2 regions of the Bacillus sp. M5A3_1b genome follow, and region 2 is predicted to be linked to the other one. Evidence: a T-box and tRNA genes for the amino acid it is inferred to sense, from the RefSeq annotation. Region 2 holds a T-box; the other holds one or more tRNA genes.
What was found. The T-box of region 2 lies ahead of metG (methionine--tRNA ligase). A T-box ahead of a tRNA ligase gene usually reads a tRNA of that ligase, here a tRNA-Met.
Positions count from the first base shown of each region.

Region 1: it has a tRNA-Met gene. The T-box ahead of metG (methionine--tRNA ligase) is inferred to sense a tRNA for this amino acid. The anticodon was not compared.

Region 1 is NZ_JBKEZY010000018.1:13,219-21,319, reverse strand. Features, by position in the region: gene ACLBWW_RS27650 (bifunctional methyltransferase/pyrophosphohydrolase YabN) at 1-871, shown strand, start outside; gene ACLBWW_RS27645 (RNA-binding S4 domain-containing protein) at 886-1,161, shown strand; gene yabP (sporulation protein YabP) at 1,220-1,528, shown strand; gene yabQ (spore cortex biosynthesis protein YabQ) at 1,525-2,178, shown strand; gene divIC (cell division protein DivIC) at 2,175-2,534, shown strand; gene ACLBWW_RS27625 (S1 domain-containing RNA-binding protein) at 2,622-3,110, shown strand; tRNA gene ACLBWW_RS27620 (tRNA-Met) at 3,271-3,344, shown strand; tRNA gene ACLBWW_RS27615 (tRNA-Glu) at 3,358-3,429, shown strand; gene spoIIE (stage II sporulation protein E) at 3,690-6,161, shown strand; gene tilS (tRNA lysidine(34) synthetase TilS) at 6,381-7,811, shown strand; gene hpt (hypoxanthine phosphoribosyltransferase) at 7,808-8,101, shown strand, end outside.
Region 2 is NZ_JBKEZY010000003.1:129,268-137,368, forward strand. Features, by position in the region: gene ACLBWW_RS10400 (sensor histidine kinase) at 1-1,221, shown strand, start outside; gene ACLBWW_RS10405 (EamA family transporter) at 1,362-2,264, shown strand; gene ACLBWW_RS10410 (hypothetical protein) at 2,488-2,742, shown strand; gene metG (methionine--tRNA ligase) at 2,784-4,418, opposite strand; T-box leader at 4,469-4,739, opposite strand; gene ACLBWW_RS10420 (class I SAM-dependent methyltransferase) at 4,854-5,672, shown strand; gene ACLBWW_RS10425 (methyl-accepting chemotaxis protein) at 6,085-7,779, shown strand; gene ACLBWW_RS10430 (methyl-accepting chemotaxis protein) at 8,005-8,101, shown strand, end outside.

The sequences.
Region 1 (8,101 bases), on a different contig from region 2:
AGTTAAAAAGGTGCCGTTGTACATGTTAGATCATGAAACAGAGTTGAATAATTTAACGAGTGTATATGTACCACCAGTTAAAGAACGTGCGTCCTTGTATCAACAGTTTGATGTGCTTAGAGAAATTATTGCAGACCTTCGTGGACCGGATGGTTGTCCGTGGGATAAAAAGCAAACACATCAATCTTTAAAGAAGTATTTAATTGAGGAAGCTTATGAAGTGTTGGAAGCAATTGATGAAGAGGATGATGATCACTTAGTAGAAGAACTGGGTGATATATTATTACAAGTTATGTTGCATGCTCAAATCGGGGAGGATGAAGGTTGGTTCTCTATAGATGATATTATTCGAACTTTATCTGAGAAAATGGTTCGCCGCCACCCGCATGTATTTGGGAATACGGATGTAAATAATGCCGATGAAGTAATTGCCAATTGGGAAGAAATTAAAAAACAAGAAAAAGGATTCGTGAAAGAATCTGTTTTAAATGGGGTTCCAAAAAGTTTGCCACAGTTACTACGCGCCTATGAAATCCAGAAAAAAGCTGGCAAAGTTGGTTTCGATTGGGTTGATGTACAACCGATGATAGAGAAAGCCTTAGAAGAATGGCAAGAGTTCCAACAAGAAGTTAAAAATATGGATGAGGCGAAAATGTTAGGTGAATTTGGCGATTTACTATTTGCGTTTGTGAATATAGCTCGTCATTATAAAATAGATCCCGAAGAGGCGTTACGTTCAACGAATGAGAAATTTGTCGGTCGTTTCTTATACATGGAAGCAAAGGTAGCTGAAATGAATAAAGAGATGCAAGATTTATCATTAGAGCAGTTAGACGTTTTATGGGAAGAGGCAAAACAAACAGAGCGTTAATAGGGGGATTTGATATGCGTCTAGATAAGTTTTTAAAAGTATCACGTTTAATTAAAAGAAGAACATTAGCGAAAGAAGTAGCTGATCAAGGAAGAATATCAATTAATGGTCAAGTGGCAAAAGCGAGTTCAGATGTAAAAGTAGCTGATGAATTAACAATTCGTTTTGGTCAAAAAATAGTAACTGTAAAAATAAACGAATTGAAAGAAACGACTAAAAAAGAAGATGCAGCAAATATGTATAGTTTAGTTCGCGAAGAAAAAGTAAAGGCTGAAGAAGGCTTGTTCTAAAATCAATTATCCCTTCATACATTACTATTAGCTAGTATAAATCTATGGGGGGATTTACGTGGATAATGGTTACTCACCTATGTCTTCTAACCAACAAAATATTTCGGTAGAGCATGATATTATTATGCGTGGCAGGCGTGTAATTGATATTACCGGTGTAAAGCAGGTAGAGAGTTTTGATAGCGAGGAGTTTTTACTTGAGACCGTAATGGGTTTTTTAACAATTCGTGGTCAAAATTTGCAAATGAAAAATTTAGATGTAGAAAAAGGTGTTGTATCGATTAAAGGGAAAGTTCATGAGATGCTGTATATTGATGAGAATCAAGGGGAGAAAACTAAAGGATTCTTTAGTAAGTTGTTTAAATGAGTCTAACAATTCAGTTGTATACGATGCTCTCAATGATCGGAATGGGTGCTTGGATTGGAGCGTCTTTAGATACATACCAACGATTTTTAAAGCGGCAAGAACGTAAACGTTGGCTTGTATTTATACATGATATACTATTTTGGATTGTCCAAGCATTATTCGTTTTTTATGTACTGCTTCTTGTAAATGAAGCTGAACTACGTATATATGTATTTTTGGCATTATTATGTGGTTTTGCGGCATATCAAAGCTTATTGAAAGCAATATACATGAGACTGTTAAATTTTCTCATCTATATTTTTATGCAAACAACACACTTTTTTGTTCAAATTATAAAGCTACTCATGATAAAACCTGTTATTATTATAGCGCAGCTATTTATTGCATTTATATTATTCTTATTTCGTATACTGCTTTCAATTGGACATGTGTTATGGAAAATGGTGATTTGGATATTACTTTTCATATGGAAAGTTTTTTTCTGGCCTGTTCGATTTATTGCTTCGCTCATATGGAAACTTCTCCCTAATCGTGTTAAACTTTTTATAATGAAACATGTAGGGTTCCTGCAATATATAGCAAAATTGAAGGGACACATCTTCCAATTATGGGGGCGTATAAAAAAGAAGTTAGGGGGACCTCGGAAATGAGGGAACTGAGACAAAGAACAATCGAAAAACAGAGTCCAAATCCTGTTAAAGAGCATATAATACAAACGGATGAGAACAGGAAGCGACTTTATCGCCGTTTAGCGGTTTTTCTTGTCTTTGCTTTTACAATTATTGCGAGTATTGGTGTAACGTTTTATCAACAAAACAGTTCCATTAGAGCAAAAGAAGCAAAAGTTAAGGACATGAAAAAAGAACTGGATTCATTAACGAATAAAGAAAAGAGTCTAAAAGACGAAGTTCAAAAGTTAAATGATGAAGAGTACGTATTAAAGATTGCTAGAAGGGATTATTTCTTCTCTGGAAAAGGGGAGATAATTTTTCCTGTTTCTAAGTAGAGTATGTCTTATTGACACTATATTTTAGGATTATATATAATAAAGTAAAATTTGACTTTTTAACCACTAAGGAGGAGCATTTTTTTTATGTCAATCGAGGTAGGCAGCAAGTTACAGGGTAAAGTAACAGGTATTACAAATTTTGGGGCTTTTGTGGAGCTGCCAGAAGGCTTAACGGGTCTTGTTCATATTAGTGAAGTTGCTGATAATTATGTGAAAGATATTAACGATCACTTAAAAGTGGGCGACCAAGTAGAAGTAAAAGTTATTAACGTTGAAAAAGATGGTAAGATCGGTCTATCTATTAAAAAAGCGAAAGAGCGTGAAAAAACAGAAGGAGATCGTCCACGTGGTGAATACCAACGCGGTGGCGGTGGCGATCAACAACGTTCTGGACGTCCACAACGTAATCGTTCTTTCAACAGAGATAACCGTGGCGGCGGTAACGAACGAGCTCCAAAAGAAACATTCGAGCAAAAGATGGCACGTTTCTTAAAGGACAGTGAAGATCGTTTAACTTCTTTAAAGCGTAACACAGAATCTAAACGTGGTGGCCGTGGCGCACGTCGCGGATAATAAGAACGTTTAATTCTTAGCATATAGAGAGGTACCCAGGGCGATTGCTCGGGGTGCTTTTTTATATGTGAAAATATATTTTAAAAAAAGTTTTCAAGATGTGTTGACTTTAAAATATATCTGAGGTAAGATACTAATTGTCCGTTAAATAAGACGACATGGCGGTGTAGCTCAGCTGGCTAGAGCGTACGGTTCATACCCGTGAGGTCGGGGGTTCGATCCCCTCCGCCGCTATATTTAATTTAACGGCCCGTTGGTCAAGTGGTTAAGACACCGCCCTTTCACGGCGGTAACACGGGTTCGAATCCCGTACGGGTCATCCTAAAAAGATCATGCAAATTTGCATGATCTTTTTTTGTTAAATAAATTAAGACATACAACACTTCTACAAAATCACCCTATATTTTCTGAATGTTCAATTAAAATGGTGAGAATAAATTACATACCGTGTATATATGTAGAGTTATTTCGAATAAAAAGTCGAACGATTATAAAAGTGAAAACTGTTGTTTTGACAAAAATCCCAATAATCATCTTTTATAATGACAGTAATTAAACTATGCAGGTGGTGTTAAAAATATGCCTAAAGCAGGAAGGAATACTATGAATACAAGTGCATTGGCAATGAATGAGAGTCAGCTTGGAGCAGTAAAGTGGACGAGTAAGTTGCGAATGAAGTTTGAACAGGTTTTCTTTAGATGGGGATTTATTATTGTTGTTATTGGTTTTCTTTTGGGACGAGCATATATATTAACAAACATTTTGCCGTTTGCACTGCCGTTTTTTGCTGCTGTTTATGTTATGAAGCGGGATAAAATGCCGCTCGCGTTCTTGGCTCTTATGGGGGGCGCACTTTCAGTTTCGATAGATAATTTATTCTTTACCTTTGCATCTATTTTTACTTTCTTCATTTATAATATCTTCTTTAGTCGGTTTACACGTAAAACTGTTGGACTTGTTCCATTCCAAGTATTTATCTCCGCATTAACCGCACATTTAGTTGTCGTATATTTCGCGCAACAAACTGTCACCATGTACGATTTACTCGTTAGTACGATTGAGGCAGGGCTTAGCTTCGTATTAACTATGATATTTTTACAAAGTGTTCCGCTTTTAGTAGAACGAAAAGGTAAACAACAAGCGCTAGAGACAGAAGAAATTGTTTGTTTAATTATATTACTAGCATCTGTTTTAACAGGTACAACAGATTGGTTTGTATATGACGCTTCTATTCAACATATTTTTACTAGGTATTTAGTGCTCGTGTTTGCATTTATTGCGGGGGCTGCTACAGGATCTACGGTGGGGGTCGTCACTGGATTAATATTAAGTTTAGCCAATGTCTCCAGTTTGTCTCAACTTAGTCTACTTGCTTTTTCTGGGTTGCTTGGTGGTTTGTTAAAAGAAGGGAAGCGTTTAGGTGTTAGTTTAGGTTTATTAATTGGGACGAGCTTGATTACGCTATATGTAGACAAGCAAACAAACATTGTGACAACTTTAATTGAATCTGGTGTGGCGATTATGTTCTTCTTATTAACACCGAAACTTGTTATGGATCGTATTGCTAAATTCATGCCAGGCACACAGGAACATTCGCAAGATCAACAACAGTATTTAAGAAGGATGCGTGATGTTACAGCGAATAAAATTAATCAATTTGCCCATGTATTTGCTGCTTTATCTAATAGCTTTTCTGTATATGGATATGTGGAGGAGGAAGATAAAGAGACAGAAGCGGATTTGTTCTTAAGTACAATTACTGCAAAAACATGTCAAACATGCTTTAAAAAGGACCAATGCTGGGTAGTTAATTTCGACAAAACGTACGATTATATGAAACAAATAATGAGTGAAACGGAAGAGGGGACGTTGCAGCATAATCGGAAGTTAGTTCGTGAATGGGACAAGCATTGTGTGAGAGGGAAGAAAGTGACGGATTTAGTAGCGGGTGAATTAGATCACTTCTATGAAGGACAAAAATTACGAAAACAAATGAAAGAAAACCGTAGAATAGTAGCGGAGCAACTATTAGGTGTATCAAAAGTTATGGAGGATTTTGCTAAGGAGATCCAAAGAGAACGAGAAAATCATCAAGTGCAGGAAGAACAGATTATGCAAGCGTTTCGTGATTTTGGCGTAGAAGTAGAGCATGTTGATATATATTGTTTAGATAGAGGAAGTATTGATATTGAAATGTTGATTCCAGTTGCATCTAATGAACATGGAGAATGTGAAAAGTTAGTTGCGCCGATGCTTTCTGACATTCTAAAGGAAAATATTGTTGTTAAACATGAAGAAAAATCTTCTTATCCGAACGGCCACAGCTTAATATCATTTGGTTCGGCAAAAACGTATTCTCTTGATACTGGGTTGGCCACAGCTGCAAAAGGCGGTGGGTTTGTTTCTGGTGACTCTTATGCGATGATGGATTTAAGTGTTGGTAAATATGCACTTGCAATCAGTGATGGTATGGGAAATGGGCAAAGAGCTCATATGGAGAGTAAAGAAACGGTAAAATTATTACAAAAAATACTTCAATCAGGCATTGATGAGGAAATAGCGATTAAATCTATCAATTCTATTCTTTCTTTAAGAACAACAGAAGAGATGTTTACGACGTTAGATTTAGCTATGGTGGATTTGCGGGATGCGAGTGCGAAATTTTTAAAGATTGGATCGACGCCGAGTTTTGTGAAACGCGCGAATAATATTTTGAAAATTGAGGCAAGTAATTTGCCGATGGGCATTATTGAGGATGTTGAAGTTGATGTAGTAGGTGAACAATTAAAAACGGGCGATATCCTTATTATGATGAGCGATGGGATTTTCGAGGGAGCGCAACATGTAGAAAATCATGAACTATGGATGAAACGAAAAATTAAAGAATTACAAACCGAAGATCCGCAAGAAATTGCTGATATCATTATGGAAGAGGTGATTCGCTCTTGTGATGGTTATATAAATGATGATATGACTATCGTTGTGGCGAAAGTGAAGAAAAATATGCCGAAGTGGGCTACGATTCCAATTGTAGGAATGCAGGCACAATAAATTTTAAGTGTGATGTTTCTTTCTAAAAACCTAGGTGGATGCCTAGGTTTTTTTACTTTAAAAGATAATGTTATTACTTTTGTGAATATGTACGGATGATGTAAGATAAAAATGTAATTTTTGTATATCTTTTTTTTGCACAATGTTTGTAAAAGTTGTACCATTATAAACAAGGTAACTAACGTTGCTGTTCTTGTTTAATGAAAGGTGATTACGAAGTTGAAAGATACATTTGTTGAAAAGGTAGATGACTTTGTAAAGCAGCATGATGTATTAAAGGAACGTTCAACAATTGTTGTAGGGGTTTCTGGTGGTCCTGACTCTTTGGCTCTTCTATATTATTTGTTAGAAAAAAGAGCAGCAAAACAGTTCGAAATTGTAGTGGCACATGTGGACCATATGTTTAGAGGTGATGAATCTCATGAGGACCTACAGTTTGTGCAGGACCTTTGTAAAGGGCTGGGAGTTATTTGCGAAACGATAAGGATTAATGTGTCGCAATATCAACAGCAACACGGAATGAATGCACAGGTTGCTGCTAGAGAATGCAGATATGCATTTTTGGAAAGAATAATGAAGAAATATGATGCGAGATATGTAGCTCTTGGACATCATGGTGATGATCAAGTAGAGACGATTTTAATGCGCCTTGTACGAGGGAGTACTCCGAAAGGATATGCAGGAATTGCAGTGAAGCGTCCTTTTCATAATGGATATTTAATTAGGCCGTTACTTGGAGTAACGAAGGAAGAGATTGTTGATTACTGTAATAAGCTAAAAATAATTCCCCGTATAGATCCAAGTAATAAAAAGGAAGTATATACAAGGAATCGATTACGTAAATATGTTCTCCCTCATTTGAAAGAAGAAAGTTCACAAGTGCATGAGAAATTTCAAAAATTTAGCATGCAGATGCAAGAGGATGAGGCGTATTTGCAGGAATTAGCTTTTGAGAAAATGAATAAAGTAATTACAAAAAAAAGTGATAAACAAATTAGCTTATCAATTCCTGCCTTTGAATCCATGTCTATGCCTTTACAAAGAAGAGGGATTCAACTAATATTAAACTATCTTTATGAATATAAGATTCCATCTTCTCTTTCTTCTATACATATTGACAAAGTGATCGAGTTTTTTAAGCGGACACAACCTTCGGGTTCACTTGATTTCCCAGGTGATTTAAAAATTGTTCGCGCATACGAGGAGTGCAGCTTTGGATTTAAACAAGAAATTGTTTCTCCTTTTTTACAAGATTTATCAGTGCCCGGGACAATTACGCTATCGAACGGAGATAAGCTTGTAACAGAGGTGAGCGAAGACATACCAAGTAACATGAATGAAACAGTATTTGTTGCTAAGTATAATGATATATCATATCCACTTCGTATTCGTTCTAGAGAAAATGGAGATCGCATGTCAATACAAGGTATGAATGGCACAAAAAAGATAAAAACTATTTTTATCGAAGCAAAAGTACCAAGAGAAAAAAGAGAAGAATGGCCGGTCGTTTGTGATGCAAGTGGGAATATTATTTGGGTACCCTTGTTGAAGCGATCTGCATTTGCTATCTCGAAAGAGGCGGCAAAGAAGGATAAATATATGATTATTCACTACAAAAGCAAGGAGTCTTCCGGGAGGATAATGAAATGATGAATCAAGATATCGAAAAAGTATTAATTTCTGAAGAACAAATACAAGAAAAGGTGCGCGAATTAGGTGCGGTTATTGCAGAGGATTATAAAAACACAATACCTCTTGCGATTGGTGTATTAAAGGGCGCAATGCCATTCATGGCAGATTTATTAAAGAGAACAGATACATATCTTGAAATGGATTTTATGGCTGTATCTAGTTACGGTCACTCTACTGTTTCAACAGGCGAAGTGAAAATTTTAAAAGACCTTGATACTTCTGTAGAGGGTCGCGATATTTTAATCGTT
Region 2 (8,101 bases):
GCTGTTTCAGAGAGTATGATTTCCAATTTCCAATCTTCTATTATAGATTATAAAGCACTCTCTACAGCCATAAATCACCTTTTGCAGCCTAGCCAAACTGTAAAAGCAAAAGAACATACCCAAAATATTGCGGGGAAAAACAGCACTTCTGCTCCACTTACAGAAACGGAAAAGCAAGTCGCTACTAATGATGCCTTACATAAACAAAATGCAGCAAAAAACACAAATGATACACAAGATTATCCAAAATTAGCAGATGCACTGCAGCAATTGGCTCCACATATTGGTGCGACAATGCTTGCATTATCTTTACTCGGATCTTTAATTTATACGAAACTAATTGCCAAACCTTTTCAATTTATGAGTGATGCTTTAAAAGATATTATGAATCTTGATTTCTCAGATAAAAAGCTACTTAACAAAAATACAGATCAAACAGATTTTAATTTGCAAGTAGCTGCTTCACAGGTCCCAAATATAGTGAAGAATTTACATGCAAGCAATCAAGATTTAAGAAATGAACTCAAAAAGGAACAACAATTAGAACAATCTCGTAAAGAATTTATGTCTATGGTTTCCCATGAATTAAAAACACCAATCGCAGCCGTTATGGGACAAATAGATGGCATGATTCACGGAATTGGAGCTTATAAAGATAGAGATAAATATTTAAAACGTTCCTATGAAATGATGCAAGACATTAACATATTAACGGAAAAAATGTCGGAATTATCCAAAATACAAAACCCTCAATTTAAACCTGATTTAAAAGTTATCTCATTAACTAATATTATTGAGGATGTTATGAAGAAAGTAGATTACTTTGTATCTGTAAAGCAATTAAATGTTCAATCTAACATTAAGCAAGATGTACAAATTTTAGCTGACCCTAAATTTATTCAAACTGCTATTTTTAACATTATTTCAAATGCAATTCATTACACAATTGACCATCAGCATGTATATATAAAGCTTTATGAAAAGCCAAACGGTTATGCATTAGAAGTATTAAATACAGGTTCACAAATTGATGAGGATAAACTCGCCCATTTATTTGAGCCATTCTATCGCGCAAACCCTGGCAAACATGGATTAGTACAAGGTAGTGGTCTTGGGCTATATATTGTAAAACAAATATTAGATAAACATCAGTTTCCTTATGGGATACAAAACACACCTCAAGGTGTAAAATGTTCTATTGTATTCCCAAAAGCAATGTAAAAAACCTACTACAATTTCATACCCCAAATTCATACTTCGTATGAATGGCGGAATTTTGTAGAGTATCTTACTCTGTTTCGTTCGCCCGTTATCCTTATTTGGATAGCGGGCGTTTTTTATTATTTAAAAGGAGGATTTTCATGGAGAAATTTAAGTATTCATTACTTGTTTTATTCGGCGCTTGTAGCTACGGCGTACTTTCAACTATTTTCAAACTCGGATTCATTGATGGATTTTCAGCACATCAACTATTAGGGGGACAATATGTCTTCGGATGGATCGGGCTTCTTCTGCTCGTTCTTTTCGTTTCACGTCATAAAGTAACAAAAAAGCAATTCTTTTCCTTACTAACAGTTGGCACAACAATGAGTATGACTGGTATCTTCTACGCTATTTCTGTAGAAGAACTACCAGCATCTATCGCTGTTGTCCTACTCTTCCAGTTCACATGGATTGGTGTCGTTATAGAAGCAATCGCTAATCGAACATTACCAAACCGTGAGAAAGTTATATCTATCATTATTTTATTTACTGGAACATTGTTTGCAGGCGGTGTCTTTGAAGGTCTCGGACAAAACTTTTCCACGAAAGGTATTATCTTTGGTCTATTAGCCGCTGTCTCTTTTTCATTCTATGTTTTTGCAAGTGGGCGTGTTGCTACAGAAGTACCACCTTATACGAAAAGCTTTCTTATGACAACAAGTGCTACTCTTATCGTATGCCTATTCTTCCCGCCAACCTTTTTAACGGATGGTACCCTGCAAGCCGGTCTTTGGAAATACGCTTTCTTCCTCGGATTGTTCGGCGTTGTCGTACCTGTCATTTGTTTTTCAATTGGTGTACCGAAAGTAGGAACAGGACTTAGTACAATACTAGGAGCAGCTGAATTACCAACGGCCATTATCGCTTCTATTACACTTGTACATGAAGTCGTAACCTTTATGCAGTGGATTGGGATACTCTTTATACTACTTGGAATTTTTACTCCTCAGCTGCTTACGGCTAGGAAAACAAAAAAACATAGTAGTGTGCATAGTGCGTGAAAATAGAAGTTTGCATATAAAGTGAAACTTTAATCAGTGGGGGTTTTCTTCATCCCCACTGATTATTAGTTGAACCAATCGGACTTTTATGGGCAGTTGATTCCCCACATAACTTCTTTGCTTTCGCTGCATTTTGAGGTGGGGATCTTACTGCCCATTAAAGCGGGATAAATGTAAATGCAGTTACAATGTGGTATAATTTCAAATCTATTTGGAGGTATAAATGACTATTTTAAGCGTAGCCTTTTTTGCCATTATGTGTATCTTCTTCCTAATAAGATATATGAAAGAAAAGAAATTTTACGATTTGCTCCTCATTCCCATTTGCATATATGCTGGGGCAGTCAAACCCCCTTTAGTGGAGTACTTAAACTTTAATACTACATTCAAAATAACATATGATATTGCAGCTATTATTCTCGTAATCCTTGCTGTGCTTTTCTTCTTAAAGGATAAGAAAGAGAATCCTACTGCATAACAAAAGACCTTTCATTTATTTGAAAGGTCTTTTTCTCTATCTCACTTTACTGCTCCATATAGCTTCCCTACCTCATGCTCAATTTGCTTTACATCGATTCGCTCAAATAGGGGCTGTACACTATCAATTCTATTCGGCAACGTATGTTGAGGCTCCCAATTTCGGTTCACAATCGATAATGTATTTCTAACTTTTTCACTTGAAAATGGTAAAAACGGTTCAAGGAGATTTGCAAAATTAGCGATAAGATACACACAGTTATAAATGGTTTCTTTACATGAAACTGGATCATCTTCCCTTTGTTTCCACGGCTGCCTCTCATCAAAGTATTTATTTGCAAAACGTACTGCATCAAATATTGATTCTAGTGCCACCTTAAATTTAGTTTGCTCAATCGCCTCTCCTACATGTTTATATAATCCTTCTACTTTATCTTTCAGCTCTACATCAATACTTCCTTTCGGCACGATACCACCATAATATTTTTCAATAAACTTTAATGTCCGGTTCACAAAGTTCCCGTATGCACCTAACAATTCACTATTATGACTGTAAATAAATTCCCGCCATGAAAAATCAGTATCACGATTTTCTGGTGCGTTGACGGTTAAAAAGTAACGAATAGAATCTGGATCATAGCGTTCTAATATGTCAGGCACCCATACTGCCCAGTTTTTACTTGTAGATAATTTTCTTTTTTCAACTGTTAAATATTCATTCGAAACGATATGACGTGGAATTGCGCCTTCCCCTATTCCAAGTAATACCGCTGGCCAAATGACGGAATGGAACGGAATATTATCCTTTCCGTGCACATAATATGTTTTCGCTTCTTTATCCCAAAACTCTTGATCATCTTTCCCTTTTTTTTCAGCCCAATGTTTACTCGCTGAATAATACCCTGTCACTGCTTCAATCCATACGTAAATTTTCTTATCTTCATACCCTTCTACTGGAATTGGTACCCCAATTGGTAAATCACGTGATACGGCCCTATCTTGTAACCCTTCCTTTACATATCTCTCTGTTAGTTGAATCGCATTGTCTCGCCATGTTCCTGTTTGTTTGGCGTTTTCTACAGCCGTTTTAATTTGCTCCTGAAATGTATGCAATGCGAAATAGAAATGCTCTGTTTCCTGTACAGACGGCGTACTACCACATAACTTACATTTCTTTTCTAACAAATCGAGTGGATCTAAAATAGCTGAACACGCATCGCATTGATCTCCTCTTGCTGCTTCATGACAATGTGGACAAACGCCTTCTACATAACGATCAGGTAAAAACTGCGTACACGTTTCGCAATATGCTTGTTCCACTGTTTTTTTATAAATATGTCCCTCTTCTAATAAACGTAAAAAAACATTTTGAACCGTTTCATGATGGTGCTCACTATCTGTACGTGTATAGCAATCATACGTAAAACCAAGGCTACGAAAACATCGCTGGAATTCTTCATGATACTTATTAGCAATTTCCTTCGCCGTCACACCTTCTTGTTTTGCCCGAATTGCAATCGGTGTTCCATTACAATCACTTCCCGAAACATACAACACATTCTCACCTTTTGCCCGGTAATAACGTGCTAAAATATCTCCAGGTAACAAACTCGCAATATGTCCAAGATGTAACGAACCATTTGCATACGGCCAAGCTCCTCCAACAAAAATACTCATCTTACATTCCTCCTTTAAAATATAAAAAGCCCCGCCCTTATCTTAAAAAAGATAAGGGCGGGGCTGTATAAACAGTCGCGGTACCACCTTATTTCGCCAATTACTCACATAATTAGCCTTATCAAGTACGGAGCTATAAGCTCTTATACTGTGGTTTTGATAACGAGTACCAACTCTCGTCGCCGCCTACTATTATCATTTGATAAGTTCAGGACGAAGCTCAAAGGCCATTGTTCAAATGAATATTCTTGCTTCTTCTCAGCTACCGAAGCTCTCTGGAAAGAATGTGTTCATCCTACTTTTCCTTTTCAACGCTTTTACGTATAACACGTATTTTACGACTTAATAACAGAAAAATCAAACTTTAATTCAAGAAAAACAGGAAATCTCACCTTCCTGCCGAATACCTATACGTTCACAAAAGGAGTGATATGATTGAATCAAAAACAACTAAGCACACGTAATGAAAAAAGCTGGAATACAGCTGCTTATGAAGCTTGGACGAATCGCCACGGGGCACCAGCTGATTATGCGAAAAAAATCATGGAAGACCCTATGCGCGAGGTAGATCACTATTTACCTTACATACAATCTCCGAAAGGAAAACGTATTATTAATTTACTCGGGTCAAAAGGAAATAAAGCTGTTGCTCTTGCTCTTTTAGGAGCCGATATAACAGTTGTAGACATTTCAGCAAGTAATGAAAAATACGCAACCGAACTAGCCGAAGCTGCTGGTGTCTCTATCCAATACATCGTCTCTGATGTACTGGATGTAAATCTTTCCGAATCATTTGATATCGTATTGCTCGAACTTGGTGTACTCCATTACTTTCTAGATTTAAAACCACTCTTTCAAAAAATTGCTACTTTACTTAAGCAAGATGGAATGCTTATCCTTCGTGACTATCATCCTGTTTACACGAAATTATTAGGAGTCGACCATCCATCATTTCAGGCCAATGGAAATTATTTTGATGAAGAATTGATTGAAGATGATGTTGCTTATAGCATCCTTCTTACAGAAGCACAGAAAGAATCGCTACCTAAAACAACTATCCGCCGCTGGACGCTAGGAGAAATTGTTACAACACTTGCCGAAGAACATTTTAAAATTGAAAAACTAGTTGAAGAACACGGGTCTCATCAAAGGTGGGTCTTCCCTTCTACTGCACCGGAAGAAATTGAAAATCGCGTGCCTGGTTTATATACATTAATTGCGACAGCATGCAAAAAAGGATCCCTTCACGGATAGGATCCTTTTTGCATGCTCACGCATATAAGTTGAGGTTGGAGATTACCATAATTCTGTAGAATAGGACACAAGATATTTCAACATTTCGTCTCTGACTTACGTCGTCAAAAAGGGGTATGACCAACATAACGAAGAGTAATGTCATTAGTTGATACTGATAATCGTTATCAACTAATTAGAAGTATACATGATGTTATTTCAAATTACAATAGCATTTCTCATTTTTATTTATGAACTTTTTGATATACAAATGTATACATTTTAAGAACATTTACTCATATTAATCTGCCATCTTCCATTATCTGCTATAATTTTCATTGAACAGATTAATAACTTCATAATGATGTTTTTATTAATGTCGTTCTTAATATTCATAAATCATAATAAATAGTTTTTAAAGGCAGGGGTAACGATGAAATATGTTAGTATTCGCAAAAAACTACTGTTCACACTCTTAAGCATTTCTTCTTTATTTAGTATTGCTCTTATTGTTATTCTTTCATTCGCTATGAACCAAGCAAGCGAAATTGAAACGTTAAAAAATGATGTATCAAAACGAGCAACAATTTTAAAAGAACGTGGTGATTGGTTCCAAGCACAAGTTGCCGGTTTACAAGAATATTTACTGTCACATGATCAAAAAGGATTGGATAAATTCAACCGAGAAGGAAAAAAACTTGCTGATACTAGAGAGAAGGTAACAAGTGATAAAAAACTCCCAGAAGGAATGAAAGAAGCCATTTTAATGGGGGCAAAATGGCGAAGCGTCATAGATAATGAAGTCCTTCCTCTCGCTCGCGAAGGAAAATGGGACGAAGCATCCAAAATCGCTTTAGCTCAAACCGATTATGTAAACGATCTTTTAAGTCGTTTTACTAAATATGCAAATGAAGAAAATGATAAACGTGACGCATTAATTGCTGACGTAGAGTCTTCTTCATCTCTTATTCAATATATTATTTTCTTCTCACTCATTACATGTACGTTAACATCTATTTTATTAGCATGGTGGTTCTCTGGTAAACTCGTTAAACCGATACGACAAATTGATGAGAAATTAAAAGAATTAGCTTCTCAAGACGGCGATTTAACTGCTAGATTACACGTAACGAGTAAAGATGAAATTGGTGATATCGCTAATTCCTTTAATCAAATGCTCGCTAACTTACAACGTATCATAAAACAAGTGCAACAAACATCAACAAGTGTAAAAGAAGCGTCTGAAAATGTGTTCATCGAAACCACTGCTTCTATGGAAAATACAGCAAAAACCGAAGAAACTATGAATGCTCTTGAGTATAGTATTCGTTCACAAGTTTCAAGCATCGAAGAAAGTTCAACTGCAATGGACGATATGACAACGAGTGTTCAGCGTATTGCAGAATCTGCCTCTTCTGTTGCTAGCCTAGCTGTTACAACTTCAGAAAAAGCAGATAGTGGGAATAAAGTCATTGAGAAATCTATTACACAAATGCATACCATTAACGAAGCTGTTAACGCTACATCACAAGTAGTAGAGCGACTCATTACACATACGAATCATATTGATACTGCACTTCAATCCATTTCTAATATCGCGGAACAAACGAATTTACTCGCTTTAAATGCTTCAATTGAAGCAGCTCGTGCTGGCGAACACGGAAAAGGATTCGCCGTTGTTGCCGATGAAGTACGAAAACTTGCTGAACAATCTCAGCTAGCAGCAACTGACATTAACCATTTACTTCATCAAATTCAAGCTGACACAAAAATAGCAAATGAAATGATGACACAAGGTCAGTCAGAGGCTTCGGAAGGAATTACAGTCATTCGTACCGCTGGATTTTCATTCTCGGAAATTGTTAACCACATTAACAAAGTCTCTACACAAATGCAAGAAATGTCTGCAACTGCTGAAGAAATGGCCGCAAGTTCAGAAGAAATGAATGCAGCTTTAAATAACATCGCTTCTATTTCAAATGAAGTTGCCGCCGAAACATCACAAACAGCAACTTCAGCTGGTGACCAAGTAAACAAAATGAGTGTCGTTGCTAAAAAAGCTTCTGAAATGAAAACGACCGTACAAGAACTTGAAGTTCTCGTTTCTCATTTCAAAACAAACGTTTAAAGCAAAACTTTCATTTATATTTCCATGAGCTCCAAATTATTAAAAAGAGAGATTTACAGTCTCTCTTTTTTCATCTTAAAATATCTCTTTCTATCTCTCATTCCGTCTGCTATAATTCCTAAAGGAAAGAAGAAAGCTTTGTTCCAAATGGAGTAAAGCTTTCTTTCAATTTTTTAAATTTATTAATTCTAATACTAAGATTTCACAAAGGAGGCTTTTTATCATATGAGTTTTATTAGCATTCGAAAAAAACTAATGTTCATGATGGGAACGATTTGCGCTTTATTTGGCATCGCCTTAGCTTTTATTTTATTCTTTACCA